Regions from separate parts of the Burkholderia sp. YIM B11467 genome, predicted to be linked through region 1. Evidence: predicted binding sites of a transcription regulator. Region 1 holds the regulator's gene; each other region holds the start of a gene.
What was found. The regulator sigma-54, encoded in region 1, starts transcription at its own class of promoters, with help from an activator protein. The targets are predictions, from matches to a motif close to TGGCANGNAANCTGCTTT.

Region 1 (5,942 bases):
GTCGTTGTCCTTCTGCTCGATGAAGCGCTTGACCCACGTGCGCAGCACGTTCGCGCGGAGCGTGCTCGTATCGATCTGGTGGCCGAACTCGGCGAGCGGCGCGACGAGGTCGCGCTCGCGCTCGATCGCTTCCTCCAGCGACGACAGCAGGCCAACGTTCGCGTCGTGCGACGGCGAGCCGGACAGCGGATGGCGGCGGCGCGTTTCGGAGAAGCGCTGGATCAGCGCCTGGGTACTCGCGTTGAGGAACAGTACGCGCACGTCGTGCTCGCGCGACAGATCGCGGATCAGGCCGGGCATTTCGTCGAGCGATGCGCTCGAGCGCGCGTCGATCGCGACCGCGAGCCGACGCTTGCCGTCCTCGGCGAGGTAGCGGGCGAGTTCGGGGAGCACGTGCGGCGGCAGGTTGTCGACGCAGTAATAGCCTGCGTCTTCGAGCGCGTTCAGCGCGACGGACTTGCCTGAGCCGGAGATGCCGGTGATAAGGACGATGCGCATGGGAAGCAGAGAATCCTGACGTTTCATCATAGCACCGGCTCGACGCGTCGGCGTTGCGCGGCCGGCGCGTGCGGGTTACACCAGCTTGCCGGGGAACTGACTGTCGGGATCTTGCATCGCGAGTCGTTGCCGATCCATGAAATCGCGCAACGTGTCGATTCCGCGCAACTGCAGGATCGTGTTCCGGACGGCTGCCTCGACGAGCACCGCGAGGTTGCGGCCGGCCGCCACCTGGATCGTGACCTTGCTGATCGGCAGGCCGAGCACGTCGACGGTCTGGCTTTCGAGCGGCAGGCGCTGGAATTCGCCGTCGGGGCGGCGCACGAGCTGGACGATCAGCTTCAGCTTCATTTTCCGCCGCACGGCGGTCTCGCCGAAGATCGTCTTGATGTCGAGCAGGCCGAGGCCGCGCACCTCGAGCAGGTTCTGCAGCAGCGGCGGGCAACGCCCTTCGACGAAATCGGGGCCAAGACGGACGAAATCGACCGCGTCGTCGGCGACGAGGCCGTGGCCGCGGCTGATCAGCTCGAGACCGAGTTCGCTCTTGCCGAGGCCCGAATCGCCGGTCAGCAGCACGCCCATCCCGAGGATGTCGATGAACACGCCGTGCAGCGTCGCACGCGGCGCGAGGATGCGCGACATGTAGAGCCGCAGGCTGTCGATCACTGCGGCGGCCGACATCGGCGTCGTGAACAGCGGAGTCGACGAGCGCGTGCAGCGGAGCACGAGTTCGGGCGGCGCGGCGGCGCCGCCGGCGACGACGAGGAACGGTGGTTCGAGGGCGATCAGCTCGGCCATGTGGCGCGAGCGGTCTTCGTCGGTCTGCCGCTGGTAGTAGTCGATTTCGGCTTCGCCGAGCACCTGGATCCGGTTCGGGTGGATCAGGTTCAGGTGGCCGACGAGGTCGGCGCTCGAGGTCGCATTGCCGACCGTGTCGGCCGAAAAGCCGCGTTCCCAGCCTTCATGCCCCGTCAGCCAGCTCAGTTTCAGCGTGGCCGCGTTGTCGTCGAAGATGCTCTGGGCGTTGATGCTGGACGTATCCATGACTTTCGTCACTCCAATGGGCCGGCGCATGCGCGCGGCGACGGACGTCGCCATGCCGGGCCGGCACCGGGCGGCCCTGGTCGGCGGCGCGTGCCGCCTCGTACGGGAAAATATTCCGCCCGGATCAACTCAAGGTTGCCACTGAGTGAGCAGGCGATGCAACTCGGCGATGTCGGTTTCGTTGTGCAGACGCTCGCGCGCGTCGCGATCGGACAGCAGTTGCGCGATTTCCGACAGGATTTCGAGGTGCTGCTGGGTGGCTTGCTCGGGGACGAGCAGAAAAATCAGGAGGCCAACCGGCTGGCCGTCGGGCGCTTCGAACGGGATCGCGTCGGCGAGCCGAACGAACGCGGCGAGCGGGTGCTTGAGACCCTTGATGCGCCCGTGCGGAATCGCGACGCCTTCGCCGAGCCCGGTCGAACCGAGGCGCTCGCGCGCGAACAGGTTGTCCGTGACGGTGCTGCGGGCGACCCCGTTCTGATTCTCGAACATCAGCCCGGCTTGTTCGAAGACGCGTTTCTTGCTGGTGACTGAGAGGTCGATGACGACGTTCTCTATGGGCAGGATTTTGGCTAGGCGATTCATGTTGGCAGGCGATTGGGCGGCCTGGGGTCTCCTTGCGGCGGCAGACTGATTTTCCATGTTCAGGCGATATCAAGGCATTTGGCATCGGCAACCTGCAACGCAGCTACCGCACTCAACGCCCCCCGGCGATAACCGGAACATTATAGAGCACAGCCGCGTGCGTGGCGCAGCATGGACAGACCGGTCGCACCACGGGCGCGGAGTCGCAAAAAAAACGCCCGGCGAACCGGGCGGCGTGCGTGTTGCGGTGTCGGTTACTGCGGCGGCAGTTCGATCTGGTCGATCGACGGCTGAAGCTTGATCGGGTCGTGCGCGTGCGTTTGCAGGCGCTCCATGTGCTTGACGACCTGGCGATCCAGCTTGTCGATCAGCAGATCGATCGCTGCGTACAGGTTACCGTTCGCGCTTTCGACGAAGATGTCCTTGCCCTTCAGGTGCAGGTTGATTTCCGCGCGCTGCTGCTTGTCCTTTTCCTTGTGATTGTCGACCGAGAGGATCACAGTGCCATCGATCACCTGATCGCTATGCCGTAGCACCCGGTCCAGCTTGGTGATGACGTACTCGCGAATTGCAGGCGTGACTTCGAGATGATGTCCACTGATCTTCAGGTTCATAGTGCTTCTCCAAGCGAGTGACCACCCGGCCGCATCGAGGCGGCGCTCCGGTCGACTTGCCCTTGCCGCACGAAGCGGCGTATCGCGGACAGGTCGCCCGGCTTGTTCCCCGTGTGCGCGGTGGCCGGAACACGCCTGCCGCCGGGCAGGCAGCAGGCCTAAAGAGACTTGCGCAGATTCACTGCCGGGATCTTGAGGGCTTCGCGATATTTCGCAACCGTGCGGCGTGCGACCACGAAACCCTGTTCTGCCAGCAGCTCGGCAATGCGGCTGTCCGAAAGTGGCGATTTTGGGTCTTCAGCTCCTATCAGTTGCTTGATGAGGGCTCGGATGGCGGTCGACGAGGCGGCGCCACCGGTGTCGGTCGAAACGTGAGATCCGAAGAAGTACTTAAATTCAAGCGTCCCGAACGGGGTCAGCATGTACTTCCCGGTTGTCACACGGCTGACAGTCGACTCGTGTAGGCCCAGCGTATCAGCTATTTCCCGCAAAACCAAGGGGCGCATGGCAATTTCACCGTGCGCAAAGAAATTCTTCTGACGCTCGACAATAGCCTGCGCGACACGCAGGATCGTGTCGAAACGCTGCTGGATATTTTTGATCAGCCAGCGTGCTTCCTGGAGCTGCTGCTTCAGCGAACCGGCCGACGGATCGCCGCGGCTGTTGCGCAGGATGTTCGCGTAGAGGTTGTTGATCCGCAGGCGCGGCACGACTTCCGGATTGAGTTCCGCGAGCCATCCCTGGCCGACCTTCTTCACCATGATGTCGGGTACGACGTAGTCGGCCTCGGCCTTGCCGTACGCGGCGCCGGGGAACGGCTCCAGCGAGCGGATCAGCGCATGCGCGTCGCGCAGCGCGTCGTCGCTCGCCTTCAGGTGCTTGCGCAACCGTGTGAAGTCGCGTGCGGCGAGCAGTTCCAGATGCTGCGACACGATCTCGAGCGCGAGCGTGCGCGTCGGGGACGGATCGAGGCGCAGCAACTGCAGCTTCAGGCATTCGGAAGCCGAGCGGGCGCCGACCCCGGCCGGGTCGAAACTGTGCAGCAGCGCGAGCGCGGCGTTCAGTTCGTCGCAGTCGATCTCCAGCTCGGACGGCAGGTCGGCGTGCACTTCGTCGAGCGTCGCGGTCAGGTAGCCGTCGTCGTCGAGCGATTCGATCAGGAACATCACGAGCGCGCGATCGCGCGGGCTGGCCTGCGTGACGCGCAACTGCGCGGACAGGTGGTCGCGCAGCGACGTCGCGGCTTCCTGCACCTGCAGCGGCGGGAGGTCGTCGTCGTCGGATGCGCCGCTCGAGCGGCCGTATTCGTCGAGATTCCATTGTGGGCCGTCGTTGCCGTCGCCGGCCCCGTAACCGTCGTATTCGTCCGCGCCGGCCGGTTCGTCGCGCTCCGCGCGATCGCTCGACTGGCTGCTGCTGTTCGCCGCGCTGGGCTCGGTGTTCTGTGCGGGGGGCGTCTGCGCGATCAGCGATCCGTCCGATGCAACGCGCAACGGGCTCGCGATCCATTCGTCGTCGCTTTCGAGGAGCGGGTTCTGCGCGACGGCCATCGCGACTTCCTGTTGCAATTCGAGCGTCGACAACTGCAGGAGCCGGATCGACTGCTGTAGCTGGGGCGTCAGCGCCAGATGTTGCGACAGGCGGAGTTGAAGGCTGGCTTTCATGGCAAGGAGGGAGTCATACCGGCAGTGTGCCACGACCCAGGCGCGTTGAGCCATCCGCGATTACGCGCGGCGCGCCGCCCGGCCGCGGGCATGGCCGCGAAGCGGGGCACGGCCCCGCGCGGCGATGCCGGGCGGGGTGCAGCCAGCCACGAGGAGGGAGTTACATGCGGAAGTGTTCGCCGAGGTACACGCGGCGTACGCTTTCGTTTTCGATGATATCGCTCGGCGCGCCGGCGGCGAGCACCGAGCCGTCGCTGATGATGTACGCGTGGTCGCAGATGCCGAGCGTTTCGCGGACGTTGTGATCGGTAATCAGCACGCCGATGTTGCGCTGCTTCAGGAACTTGACGATCTTCTGGATCTCGAGCACCGCGATCGGGTCGACGCCGGCGAACGGTTCGTCGAGCAGGATGAAGCTCGGATTGGTCGCGAGCGCGCGCGCGATTTCGACACGGCGTCGTTCGCCGCCCGACAGCGACAGCGCGGGGTTCTCGCGCAGGTGGCCGATCTGCAGTTCGTCGAGCAGCGCTTCGGTGCGTGCCGCGATCGCGTCCTTCGACAGCCGCTTGCCGTCCTCGCCGTACTGCAGCTCGAGCACCGCGCGGATGTTTTCCTCGACGGTCAGCTTGCGGAACACGGACGCTTCCTGCGGCAGGTACGACAGGCCGAGCGACGCGCGCTTGTGGATCGGCAGCAGGCTGATCGAGCTGCCGTTAAGCGAGATCTCGCCCGCGTCGAGCGGCACGAGGCCGACGATCATGTAGAACGACGTGGTCTTGCCGGCACCGTTCGGGCCGAGCAGGCCGACGACCTCGCCGCTCTTCACGTCGAGCGACACGTCCTTGACGACCGTGCGCGAGCCGTAGCGCTTCTTCAGGTTGCGGACGACGAGCGAGCTCGTGGTGCCGGCCGGCTGGCGGTTCGGTAGCGCGTTCATTGGCCCGGCGCTCCCTGGATGGTGGTCGACGGCGACAGCTTCGCCGGCGCGCCGTTCAGCGGAGCGGGGCCGCCGTTCTTCGGCGACAGCATCGCGCGCACGCGGCCGTTCGGGTTGCCCGGCGCGGCGACGTCCTTGCCGCCCTTGGCGGTGTAGAAATCGCGCTGGCCGTCGTACGTGACCACGCTGCCGTGCACGGTGTCGGCGATGGTCGACGTGCCCTGCAGGCGGCGCACGGTCGCGGCGGTCGTCAGCGTGGTCAGGTCCTGCTTGCCGTCGTAGTCGATGCGCTCGGCGTCGCCGTCGATATATTCGTCGAGGCCTTCGCGCTTCTGGCGGAACGTCGCGTGCTTCTTGCTGCTGCCGAACGACGTGGCGTACTGATAGCCTTCCGGGTCCTGGCGCACTTCGACGCGATCACCCTTGATGATGATCGTGCCCTTCGTGATCACGACGTTGCCGGTCGCGACCGTGACCTGCTTCAGGTCGTCGTAGGTCAGGTTGTCGGCCTCGACGTTGATCGGCTTGCTCTGGTCGGCCTTCTCGGCATGGGCGAGCGGCGCCAGCCCGATCAGCGGGAGCGCCACGAGCGTCGCGGCA
Region 2 (5,942 bases), on a different contig from region 1:
GATGCAGCGCACGCGCGACGAGTTCCTTGCCGGTGCCCGACTCGCCCGTGATCAGCACGGTCGCGGCCGAGTGCGACAGGCGGCCGATCGCGCGGAACATGTCCTGCATCGCGGGCGCCTGGCCGAGCATCTCCGGCGCTTCGGCGACACGCTCGTCCTGCGGCGTGCCGCCGCGCAGGCTTTCCTCGACCGCGCGGCGGATCAGCTCGACCGCCTTGTCGACGTCGAACGGCTTCGCGAGGTATTCGAACGCGCCGCCCTGGAACGCCGCCACGGCGCTGTCGAGATCGGAGAACGCCGTCATGATGATGACGGGCAGGCCCGGCAGGCGCTCGTGCATCGCCTGCAGCAACTCGAGGCCCGAGCCGCCCGGCATCCGGATGTCGGACACGAGCACCTGCGGTGTCTCGTGGTCGAGCGCGGCCAGCGCGTCGCGCACGTTCGCGAAGCTCTTCGTCGCGAAGCTGTCCCGGGCGAGCGCCTTTTCAAGCACCCAGCGGATCGATTGGTCGTCGTCAACTATCCAGATCGGCTTCATAGGTCGGTCAGAATGGGGAAATCCGGTGAATCGCACTGCCGCCGCTCAATGGTCGAGCGGTAGCAGGATCTGAAATTCGGTACGTCCGGGCCGGCTTTCGACCTCGATCATCCCGTCGTGCTGCTGCACGAACGTCTGTGCGAGCGTGAGGCCGAGACCACTGCCGTCTTCGCGCCCGGACACGAGCGGATAGAAGATCCGGTCGCGGATCTCTTCCGGAATGCCGGGCCCGTTGTCGATCACATGCAAGTCCAGTGCCAGCCTGTACAGGCGCTTCGCGATCGTGATCTTGCGCGCGATGCGCGTGCGCAGCTCGATCTTCGCGTCGCCCTGCGCGATCCGTTCGCGCAGCGCCTGCGCGGCGTTGCGCACGATGTTGAGCAGCGCCTGGATCAGCTGCTCCTTGTCGCCGCGCAGATCCGGCACGCTCACGTCGTAGTCGCGCTCGATCGTGAGCCCGCGCGGGAATTCCGCGAGCATCACCGCGCGCACGCGTTCGCACACTTCATGAATGTTCACGTCGCCGACGATATGCGGATGCCGATGCGGCTCCAGCAATCGGTCGACGAGCGTCTGCAGGCGATCGGACTCCTTGATGATCACCTGCGTGTATTCGCGCAACTCGCCGCGCTCGCGCTCGCCGAGTTCGAATTCGAGCAGCTGGGCTGCGCCGCGAATTCCGCCGAGCGGGTTCTTGATCTCGTGCGCGAGGTTGCGGATCAGCTGCTTGTTGACCGCGGTCAGATCGTGGATGCGCTCCTCGCGATCGGTACGCGACTGCCGCTCGTTCTCGAACAACTCGACGAGCACGAAATCGGGCGCGGTCTCGAGGAAACCGACGATCGCATGCACGTGCAGCGGTTCGCGGCCGGGCCGGTCGAGCACGGTATCGAGATGCGTCGCATGAAAGCGCTCCTCGCCGATCGCGGTGATCGTCGATGCGAGTTCGTTCGCATTCGGAAAAATCTCGCCCCACGGCCGCTGCGCGAGTTGCCGGCGCGAGATGTCGAGCATCGCTTCCGCGGACGGGTTCGCGAACGCGATCCGCAGCGTCTTGCGGTCGAGCACGATCACGACCGTCGGCAGCGCTTCCAGCCCCGCAAGCAGGCCTGAGCGCGCGAGCCGCTCGTCGTCCGTCAGTCGCTCGGGTTGCCCCGTCTTCGCCTTGATCAGATTCTTCAGAACCATCTGCGTGCTTGTCGCGCCTCAACGGGCCAGAAAATGAAAATCCTCGGAACAAAAAAGGGACGGCTGGACGCCGTCCCCTTTCAGACTCCGCCGTTCCCGCCGCAAGCCGCGCGACGGGAACGAACCGGCAAAACGGCGCTGAATCGAAGCGCCATCGCCGATTACAGCGAGTAGTACATCTCGAACTCGATCGGGTGCGTCGTCATGCGGAACTTCGCCAGCTCCTGCTCCTTCAGCGCGAGGTACGCATCCAGCATGCCGTCCGTGAACACGCCACCGCGCGTCAGGAACTCGCGATCCTTGTCGAGTGCTTCGAGTGCCTGGTCGAGGCCCGCGCAAACGGTCGGGATCTTTGCATCTTCTTCCGGCGGCAGGTCGTACAGGTTCTTGTCCGCGGCTTCGCCCGGATGGATCTTGTTCTGGATCCCGTCGAGGCCGGCCATCATCAGCGCCGTGAAGCACAGGTACGGGTTCGCCATCGGATCCGGGAAGCGCGTTTCGATACGGCGGCCCTTCGGGTTCGACACGTGCGGAATGCGGATCGATGCCGAACGGTTGCGCGCCGAGTAAGCGAGCTTGACCGGTGCTTCGAAGTGCGGGACCAGACGCTTGTACGAGTTCGTCGTCGGGTTCGTGATCGCGTTCAGCGCACGGGCGTGCTTGATGATGCCGCCGATGTAGAACAGCGCCAGTTCCGACAGGCCGGCATAACCGTTGCCCGCGAACAGGTTCTGGCCGTCCTTCCAGATCGACTGGTGAACGTGCATGCCCGAACCGTTGTCGCCGACGACCGGCTTCGGCATGAACGTCGCCGTCTTGCCGTACGAGTGCGCGACGTTATGGATGATGTACTTCGACCATTGCGTCCAGTCCGCACGCTCGACCAGCGTCGAGAACTTCGTGCCGATTTCGTTCTGGCCCTGGCCCGCCACTTCGTGGTGGTGCACTTCGACCGGGATGCCGAGCTGTTCGAGCAGCAGGCACATTTCCGAACGCATGTCCTGGAACGTGTCGACCGGTGCGACCGGGAAGTAGCCGCCCTTCGTGCCCGGACGGTGGCCCGTGTTGCCGCCTTCGAATTCCTTGCCGGCCGACCACGGTGCTTCTTCCGAGTTGATCTTCACGAAGCAGCCCGACATGTCCGTGTTCCACTGGACCGAGTCGAAAATGAAGAATTCCGGCTCCGGACCGAAGTAGGCCGTGTCGCCGATGCCCGTGCTCTTCAGGTACGCTTCGCCGCGCTTCGCGAGCGAACGCGGATCGCGCTCGTAGCCCTTGCCGTCTGCCGGCTCGACCACGTCGCAGGTCAGCACGAGGGTCGACTCTTCATAGAACGGGTCGATGAAGGCAGCGTTCGGGTCCGGCATGAGCAGCATGTCCGACGCCTCGATACCCTTCCAGCCCGCGATCGACGAACCGTCGAATGCATGACCGCTTTCGAACTTGTCTTCGTCAAACGCCGAAACCGGCACCGACACGTGCTGTTCCTTGCCGCGCGTATCCGTGAAGCGGAAATCGACAAACTTGCAGTCCTCGTCCTTCACGAGTTGCATGACGTCGGCGACGGTTTTACTCATAACCTCTTCTCCTGATTGAACAATTCCGGCGGACTGGGAACCGCCTCGTTTATCGAGCTGATCGGGATCAAGCTTTTGCGCAGCGCGCCCCGATTTGACCGAATTCTATAAAGCAGCTTCCGTGCCACCCATGCGCAAGATTGGCGCGAATCGCGCCGGCGCTCGCCGCGACGGGGCTGTGCTGCGCGATTCCGGGGCCCGGGGCCGCATCGGCCGCCAACCGAAAGCACCTGTATGGTGCAATCGTCGAAACACGCCGAACCCGTTGAATCATTTTGGTGCACGCACGCCATTCTGCACTCTTTTGGTGAACGCGTGTGCGGTGCGCGCACCGTACCGCATACGGACATCCGGGAAGCGACGCCGCGCTAGAATGTTCGTTTGACCGACAGGAGACTCTCCGCCATGAGTACGCTCGACCAGCTTTACGCGAAGGCCGACGAACGCCGCGCACAAGGCGCGCTCAACTACGCCGGCGCACTGCTGCCGGTCGAAGCATTCGAACTGCTGCAACTCGACCCGTCGGCGCGCCTCGTCGACGTACGCACCCGCGCCGAACTCGACTGGATCGGCCGTCCGCTCGTCGGCGACGGCCAGTACCTGCACCTCGAATGGACGCGCTACCCGGGCGGCGTGCCGAACGCCGAATTCGTCAACGAACTGAAGGCCGCCCTCCCGCCCGATACGCCCGTGCTGTTCCTGTGCCGCAGCGCCGCGCGCTCGAAGCTCGCCGCGGTCGCGTCGTCGCAGGCCGGCTTCACCAAGGCGTTCGACCTGCTCGAAGGCTTCGAGGGCGCGAAGGACGCCGAAGGCCATCGCAAGACGGTCGACGGCTGGTGCTTCCGCAAGCTGCCCTGGATCGGCGCCTGACGGCACGCCCCTCCCGGCGGTGACAACTGCACCATCGTCGAGCCGGGCGATGACATGCCGATGACGGGCCGCGTTGCGCGGCCCGTGGCTTTTGTGCGGCCGATTTGCGCGCCGCTCAGGCGCGCGGCAGGTCGGGCTCGACGACGTCGCCGCCGAGCAGGTGCACGCCTTCGCGCAGCTTCACGAACGCGGCCGCGACCGCTTCCGGCTCGCCCTTCACGCCGAGGTCGATGTGACGGCGCGCGTAGATGCCGCCGCGCTCCGCGTCGCCGACGCTCGGCAGGCTGAACACGCGCACGCCGGGGAAGTCGCGCTCGATGCGTTCCATCAGCGGCGTGAGCGTCGATTCCGGCAGCTCGAACACGTACAGCGAGCGCTCCGCGTGCGGCGTCGCGTGATGCAGGTGCGCGTACTTCGTATCGAGCACCCATTCGATCATCGGCCACGCCATCACCGGAAAGCCCGGCACGAAGTGGAGATCGCCGACCGAGAAGCCGGGAATCCGGTTATAGCCGTTCGGGATGATCGTCGCGCCCACCGGGAACACGCCCATGTTGAAGCGGTGCTGGTTCTCCGGCGAGTCGAAGTCGACCGGCGTGGCCGGATCGGCGTGCGTTTCGCGGATCCGCTCCGAGATCAGCACCTTCGCTTCCGGATGCAGTTCGAGCGGCACGCCGAGCGCGGCGGCCGCGCACTGGCGCGTGTGGTCGTCCGGCGTCGCGCCGATGCCGCCCGTCGAGAACACGATGTCGCCCGACGCGATCGCACGCGCGAGCGTCGCCGTGATGCGCGCCGGATCGTCGCCGACGTATTCGGCCCAGTCGAGCGCGAGACCGCGCGCGCCGAGCAGCTCGATGACCTTCGCCAGATGCTTGTCCTGCCGGCGGCCCGAAAGGATTTCGTCGCCGATGATGATGATGCCGATGCTCATGCCTGCCCCATGTCGATTGCGGTGGCGCGCGCGCTGGCGCGCAAGTCCTCCAGCGCGCGCAGGCAATAGTGCCCGAACCACAGCGCCGAGAAGACGAGGATGAAAGCGTAAACCCAGATCATGGCCGCCGCGACGAACGGGAACAGCACCATCATCCAGACCGACGACACCCACACGAAGGTCGGCACGGTGCCGAGCAGCCCGGTCGCGACGCCGATGCCGATCAGCGGCCAGCGGTGCTGCTTCACGAGGGTACGGCGCTCGTCGCGGCTCGCGTGCAGCGCGAGCGCGTCGTAGGTCATCACGCGATACGTGAGCCAGCCCCAGATCACCGGCGGCAGCAGCGCGAAGAACGGCGGGATCAGCCACAACGGAATCGTGACGACGAGCACGACGATGCCGGCCAGCGCCGCCCACAGCGAATTGAACACGCTGCCGAAGAAGGTGCCGCCCCGCTTCGACTCGAGCGCCGCGAACTGCCGGTTCGACAGGTGCTTGATCACGACCGGCATCGAAATCGTCGCGATCAGCAGCAGCACGGTCAGCACGATCAGCGGAATCGCCAGCGACACGACGACGAACGGCGCGACGACCGCATGCAGTTGCGACATGCCGATCGCGTCGAATGCGCGATACAGCGCGGCCGTCAGCACGAAGCCGTCGAGCGCGCCGCGCGCGGCGTCGATCAGCGTCTGCCACGAGAACCACAGCAAGACGCCCCACAGGACGGCCGAGACGAGGAACGGCATCAGGGTGAGCCAGAGCATGCGCGGATGCAATGCGCTCGCCAATGCGCGGACGAAGGAACGCAGCAGGTCGTTCATGCGGGCCTGTATCG
Region 3 (5,942 bases), on a different contig from region 1:
CGGTCGCCGGAGCAGCACTCGCGCGAGTGCTTCGAAACGTCTTGCGTGACGCCGTGGCGCACGGTTTTCACGCGTCGAAACGGGCCTTCGTTCCAGCTTTGATTTCACCGTGGCGTGCACTAGATTCGAAGCGTTCACATGTCACTGAGCGCGAGGTGGAGTCATGACGCCGTGGGAGATTCAGGGCACCGAAATGATCAGCTGCAATTGTTCATACGGTTGCCCCTGCCAGTTCAATGCGTTGCCAACCAACGGCAATTGCGAGGCGATGGGCGCGATGTCGATCGACAGCGGTCACTACGGCGACGTGGTGCTCGACGGTGTCAGGATCGCGGTCGTGTTTCAGTGGCCGGGGCCCGTCCACGAAGGCAAGGGCAAGTGCCAGCCGATCGTCGACGAGCGCGCGAGTCCGGCACAGCGCGAGGCGGTGCTGAAGATCATGACCGGTCAGGATACCGATCCGTTTGCGACGATGTTCTCGGTGTATGCGTCGACGCTCGAGCACGCGTTCGATCCGATCTTCACGAGGATCGATTTCGACGTCGATGTCGATGCACGGCGCGGCCGGATTCACGTCGAGGGTGTGTTCGATGTCGAGGGCGAACCGATCCTCAACCCGGTGACGGGCGCCGAGCATCGCGTGCGGATCGACCTGCCGCACGGCTTCGAATACGAGCTGGCCGAGATCGGCTCGGGTACGGGGCGCTCGCAAGGCAACATCGTGCTGACCCTCGACGGCACCTATGCGCAGTTCGCGCGGCTGCACCTGAACAACCACGGGCTGATCCGGCATCGCGTCGCGGCATGATTCCCCTCGACAACTGGCTCGGGCGCGAGCGCGTCATCACGCTGCTCGGCATGGCCGCGCTCGTCGGCATCTGCTGGTTCTACTTGTGGACGGGTGCGGGAACCGGCATGTCGGCGCTGGAGATGACGACGGTCGCGCTGTTTCCGCATCGTCTCGCGGACGACATGGGCAGCATGGATCCGTCGCTGCCGACCGTGATCGTGATGTGGTGGGTGATGATGATTGCGATGATGACGCCCAGCGCGGCGCCGCTCGTGATGCTGTACCGGCGCGTGCTGCGACATCGCAGTGCCGACGGTGCGGGTTCGGCGTTCACGTCGGTGGCGCTGCTGGCCGGTTATCTGACCGCATGGTTCGCGTTCTCGATCGGCGCGGCGTTGCTTCAGAAGCTGCTGCAGCCGGCCGGGCTGATCTCCGCGATGATGCTGTGGTCGAAGAGCGCCGTCCTGTCCGCGATCGTGCTGGCGCTGGCCGGGCTCTATCAATTCTCGCCGCTGAAGCGTGCGTGCCTTCGGCAATGCCGTGCGCCGGCCGGGTTCCTGGTCGCGCACTGGCGCCCGGGTGTCGCCGGCAGTTTCCTGCTCGGCGCGCGGCACGGGATGTATTGCGTCGGCTGCTGCTGGTTGCTGATGGCGCTGCTGTTCGTCGGCGGCGTGATGAATGTCGTCTGGATTGCCGCGCTGTCGCTCGTCGTGTTCGCGGAAAAGATCCTGCCCGGCGGCGAACGTATCGGCCGCGCGCTGGGCGTCGTGCTGATCGCCTGGGCTGGCGTGACGTTGATCGTGTGATGCACTCGACAACATCGGGATGCCGCCGATGACGATGGCGTTCAAGATCGCCGATGCGGCCATGATCGCGCCGCTTGATGTGGGCGACCGGGTCGGGGTGCGGGTCGAAAGCGTCAACGGCACGCTTACGATCGTCAAGCTTGTGAAGCGACCGTGACGAAGATGCCGCGCATGCGCGGTCACGGCAGGTTTTTTCCATTCGTGCTACGTAACGCAGGGCCGATGTTACGTCGAGATTGCCGGCACGCCAGCGTCGATTGAACCGAAGGGCTGGACTCGCTTGCGATGCGTCGTGCCGGAAAGGGCCGCCAGGACGATCGCTGCTGGACGGTTGCAGGATTGTTAATGACGCCGATAGAGATGGCACGGTAGCTGCTTGCTGAAATGATCGCGCTGAATAGCTTACGGGGGCTTCCATGCAAAATCATTTCATCAAGGCGAACGTTGCGCTCGCCGCCATCGCCGCGGCGTGCGCGCTGGCTGCGTGCGGCGGCAACGACGTTACCTCGCCGACACCGGGCGGTAACACCATCGGAACGAGTACGACCGGTACGTCAAGCGGTACAAGTGGCACGAGCGGGAGCAGTGGCACGAGCGGCAGCAGCGGCACAAGCAGCAGCGGCACGAGCAGCAGCGGCACAAGCAGCAGCGGCACGAGCAGCAGCGGCACAAGCAGCAGCGGCACGAGCAGCAGCGGCACAAGCAGCAGCGGCACAAGCAGTAGCGGCACGAGCAGCAGCGGCACGAGCAGCAGTGGCACAAGCAGCAGCGGCACGAGCAGCAGCGGCACGAGCAGCAGCGGCACGAGCAGCAGCGGCACGAGCAGCAGCGGCACAAGCAGCAGCGGCACGAGCAGCAGTGGCACGAGCAGCAGTGGCACAAGCGGAACGCCGGGCACGAACGGCATCATCAGCTCGGTCGGTTCGGTCGTCACCGATGTGGGCGTCACGATCGCCGGCGCAAGCCCTCCGGGCGGAACCAAGGGCGTGACCACCGGGCTCGCCAACACGGTCACCGGCGCCGGCACGCTCATCCGCGATACGTCGAACGCGGTGAGCAACGGCATCGGTCAGATGGGTTTCACGACGAACCCGGTCGGCTCGACGGTCGCCGGCCTCGGCACGATCGTCGGCTCGACCAGCAATCCGGTCAGCGGTCTCGCCGATACGGTGAAGGCGCTCGGCTCCGGCCCGCTGTCGCCGCTGGCACCGCTCACGACGCCGGTCGGCGGCCTGCTCGACACGGTGGCCGGCGGTCTGAAGTCGGGCGGCACGATGCTCGGCTCGGCGCTGTCGTCAGGCCCGGTCCAGCAGGCGACGCAGGCGCTTAGCACGGCGATCACGCCGCTCGTGACGACGGCCGGCCAGCTCACGCAACAGGTCGGCACCGCAACCGGCCTCGGCCAGCCGGTCGCCGGCCTGCTCGGGCAAATCGGCGGGGCAATCACGTCGGCCGGATGGAAGGTGACATCGGCGTCGCCGCAGCCGGTCGTGAGCGGTGTCGGTGAACTCGTCCGTGCGGTCGGCAATACGGTGACCAACGTGGGCGGGCTCGTGAATCCGAGCGGTGCGAACGGCGCGGTGCCGATCGCCGGCCTGGTGACGAGCGTGGTCGGCGGTATGCCGGCGGCCGTGCACGGTGGCTCTGCGACCGGCACCGGCGGCGGCAATCCGTTGGGCGCGCTCGGCAATCCGCTCGCGCCGGTGACGTCGCTGGTGGGCGGCCTGCTCGGCGGCGTGGCCGGCAAATAGCCGGTCGGCGCCGAACGTCGCACGGGCAGCGGTGCCCAATGACCTGGGAGACGGCTTCAAAAAAGTTGCATGGCGACACTCAACTTTTTGCGCAAGCCGTCTCCTGGCTTCACCTCAATGCGGCGGTGCCGCGGCATGCTGCTGCAACGCATCCAGGTGCCCGATGATCTGATTGGCGATATCCTTCGCCAACGAATCAACCGCGGTCGTCCCCTCGGCTTTCTTGACGACGAACTTCGCCGCAACGACGTACGGATTCCAGCTCGCCACCGTGCCTTGCGCCTTGATCGCATCCGCCACGCCGATGACCGCAAACGGCACGTTGGCGTCCCCGGCCGCGTCGGCGATCGTCACCGAGACTTCCGTGTTCGGGCTGTCGTCGCCCGAGCCGCCTTGCAGCAGCGACTGAATGCGGCCGCTCGGGGCGCGTGAATAGAAAACGCCGCCGATCAGCCAGCCCGACGCGACCCGCGGCGACGGTTCGCCGGGCGCGAGATAACGCGCGGTGACGCCCGCGTTGCCGAGCTGCTGGACGATGGCCTGCGCCAACGCACCTGCATTCTGGCTAGCCGACCTCGCGTGAATGGTCGCCCGCGTGCGGGACAGCAAGCGTCCCGAGCCGTCGCTTTCCTGAACGACCTGGAAAGGCCGCACGTACATGACCGGTGTGGCCGGCGCGACGTCCGAGCTGCTCGCAGCCGGCTGCTGCGCGTGCGCGAAACTCGTTGCAAACCCGATGACGAGCGCGGCAAACACTGCCTGATTGAGCTTTCTCAAGGGTTGCGCCTTCTTCACGATTGGAACGAGGGCCAGCTTATGGCCGTGAACAGGGGGCGTCAACCTTGCCATCTCCCACGACCTCGGCTTGCCCGGGTCGTTCAGATGCATGAGGTCAGCAGCTCGCGTCGAAAGTTAACTGCCCCATGAGGCCTTCTTGAAACCCTCGCTCAGGTGACCGGCCGGCACCGGTCGCCTGAGGTTCGGGCCAGGACCTGCCGGTCGGCGAGGCCTCGGCCGGCTACTTGCGGCCACCATCGAGCTTCGACGGCGGCCGCGCCAGCCCGCGCGCCGGCAGCGGCGTCGACATCACGATCGATGTGCGCGTTTCGCCGTACAGGTTGATGCGTTCGATCAGCTGTTCGAGATGGGCCATGCTGACGGCGACGAACCGCATGACATACGAGTCCGCGCCCGTCACGTGATGGCATTCGACGACTTCGGGAATCGTCTCCAGCAACTTGAGGAATTTCGCTTTCGCCGGTTGCGGCACCGTGATGCCGATCAGCGCGCTCACCGGATAGCCGGCCGCGGCCGGATTGATCCGGGCCGTGTAGCCGTCGACGACGCCCGCCGCTTCAAGGCGCTTCACGCGCTCCGTCACCGCCGGCACCGACAGGTGAACCTGGCGCGCCAGCTCCGTATAGCTGATGCGGCCGTTGTCCTGCATCAGCGCCAGTACCTTCCAGTCCAGTTCATCCATCGCGGCGGGATTTTTTAAGGAGGAGCAGCCATTTTTCCTTAAAAACCGCATTCAGCGATGACCGGACTTTCCCTACGATGCCTGTTCCACCCGTTGAAAGTCGCAAGGAGCAGGCGATGCTGTTCATCAAGTCCGTCGTGATGGGGCTGTCGATTGCGGTGCCGGTCGGCCCGATCGGCATGCTGTGCATTCAGCGCAGCCTGAGCCGCGGTTTTCAGGCGGGATTCGCGACGGGCGTCGGTGCCGCGTGCGCCGATGCGATTTACGGGCTGCTCGGCGCGCTGGGCATCGCGGGCATCGTCACGGCCTTCCCGATGCTGACCGTCGGCCTGAAAATCGGCGGCGGCGCGTTTCTCGTGTGGCTGGCGTGGACCATCGCGCGCCAGGCGCCGGCCGCGTCGGCGATGCAACGCGACCTGCCGCGCACGACCGTCCTGCGCGACTTCCTGACGACGTTCGGCCTCACGCTGTCGAACCCGATGACGATCCTGTCGTTCGTCGGCATTTTCGCGGCGCTGGGCCCGCTGTCGGGCGCGCGGGAAGGCGCGATGTGGCCGGCCGTGGCGCTGATGGTCGCCGGCGTGTTTATCGGTTCCGCGACCTGGTGGCTGTGCCTGAGCAGCGCGACCGCCGCGCTGCGCACGAAGATGTCGTTCGCGTTCATGCACGGGCTATCGCGCGTGTCGGCCGTCGTCATCGCGGCATTCGGCGCGATCCAGCTGGTCGCGGGCGTGCGCGGCCTGGTCTAGCCCTGCGGCGGGGCGCCGTTCGAACGAACGCCTTCGGCGGCATTCAACGCCTGCAGATGCGCACGCACGAAACGCGCGATCTCCTGGCTCAGTTCCATGTCTTCCGGCGCGCCCATGAACCCGCCATGCGGCATCCCTTCGAACACGTGAAGCTCGGTCGGCACCAGCGCGCGCCGTAACGCGCGGTGCAGGCGCACGGCGTTCGACAGGAACAGGTCGCGCGTGCCGCTCTGGATGAACGTCGGCGGAAAACCGGCGGCGAAATCGCCGAACAGCGGCGACAGATACGGATGCGCGAGATCGGCGCCATTCGCGTAGAGCAGGTTGTTCGACATCAGCGACGCCGGCAACACGACATCGACGAGC

Region 2: a site for sigma-54 is predicted at 3,413-3,430, ahead of glnA (type I glutamate--ammonia ligase). Genes of this name have one in related genera too.
Region 3: a site for sigma-54 is predicted at 1,958-1,975, ahead of ACTRWB_RS08960 (collagen-like triple helix repeat-containing protein). Genes of this name have one in related genera too.

What each region holds. Positions count from the first base shown of each region.
Region 1 is NZ_JBQVSQ010000007.1:18,523-24,464, reverse strand. Features, by position in the region: gene rapZ (RNase adapter RapZ) at 1-498, opposite strand, end outside; gene hprK (HPr(Ser) kinase/phosphatase) at 574-1,542, opposite strand; gene ACTRWB_RS23365 (PTS sugar transporter subunit IIA) at 1,672-2,184, opposite strand; gene hpf (ribosome hibernation-promoting factor, HPF/YfiA family) at 2,382-2,741, opposite strand; gene ACTRWB_RS23355 (RNA polymerase factor sigma-54) at 2,900-4,405, opposite strand; gene lptB (LPS export ABC transporter ATP-binding protein) at 4,566-5,342, opposite strand; gene lptA (lipopolysaccharide transport periplasmic protein LptA) at 5,339-5,942, opposite strand, start outside.
Region 2 is NZ_JBQVSQ010000006.1:401,223-407,164, forward strand. Features, by position in the region: gene ntrC (nitrogen regulation protein NR(I)) at 1-538, opposite strand, end outside; gene glnL (nitrogen regulation protein NR(II)) at 584-1,726, opposite strand; gene glnA (type I glutamate--ammonia ligase) at 1,888-3,303, opposite strand; gene ACTRWB_RS22810 (rhodanese-like domain-containing protein) at 3,709-4,173, shown strand; gene ACTRWB_RS22815 (competence/damage-inducible protein A) at 4,289-5,104, opposite strand; gene ACTRWB_RS22820 (EI24 domain-containing protein) at 5,101-5,928, opposite strand.
Region 3 is NZ_JBQVSQ010000002.1:387,684-393,625, forward strand. Features, by position in the region: gene ACTRWB_RS08945 (DUF1326 domain-containing protein) at 164-808, shown strand; gene ACTRWB_RS08950 (DUF2182 domain-containing protein) at 805-1,596, shown strand; partial or broken gene ACTRWB_RS08955 (copper-binding protein) at 1,598-1,753, shown strand; gene ACTRWB_RS08960 (collagen-like triple helix repeat-containing protein) at 2,013-3,347, shown strand; gene ACTRWB_RS08965 (hypothetical protein) at 3,462-4,235, opposite strand; gene ACTRWB_RS08970 (Lrp/AsnC family transcriptional regulator) at 4,366-4,827, opposite strand; gene ACTRWB_RS08975 (LysE family translocator) at 4,944-5,576, shown strand; gene ACTRWB_RS08980 (alpha/beta hydrolase) at 5,573-5,942, opposite strand, start outside.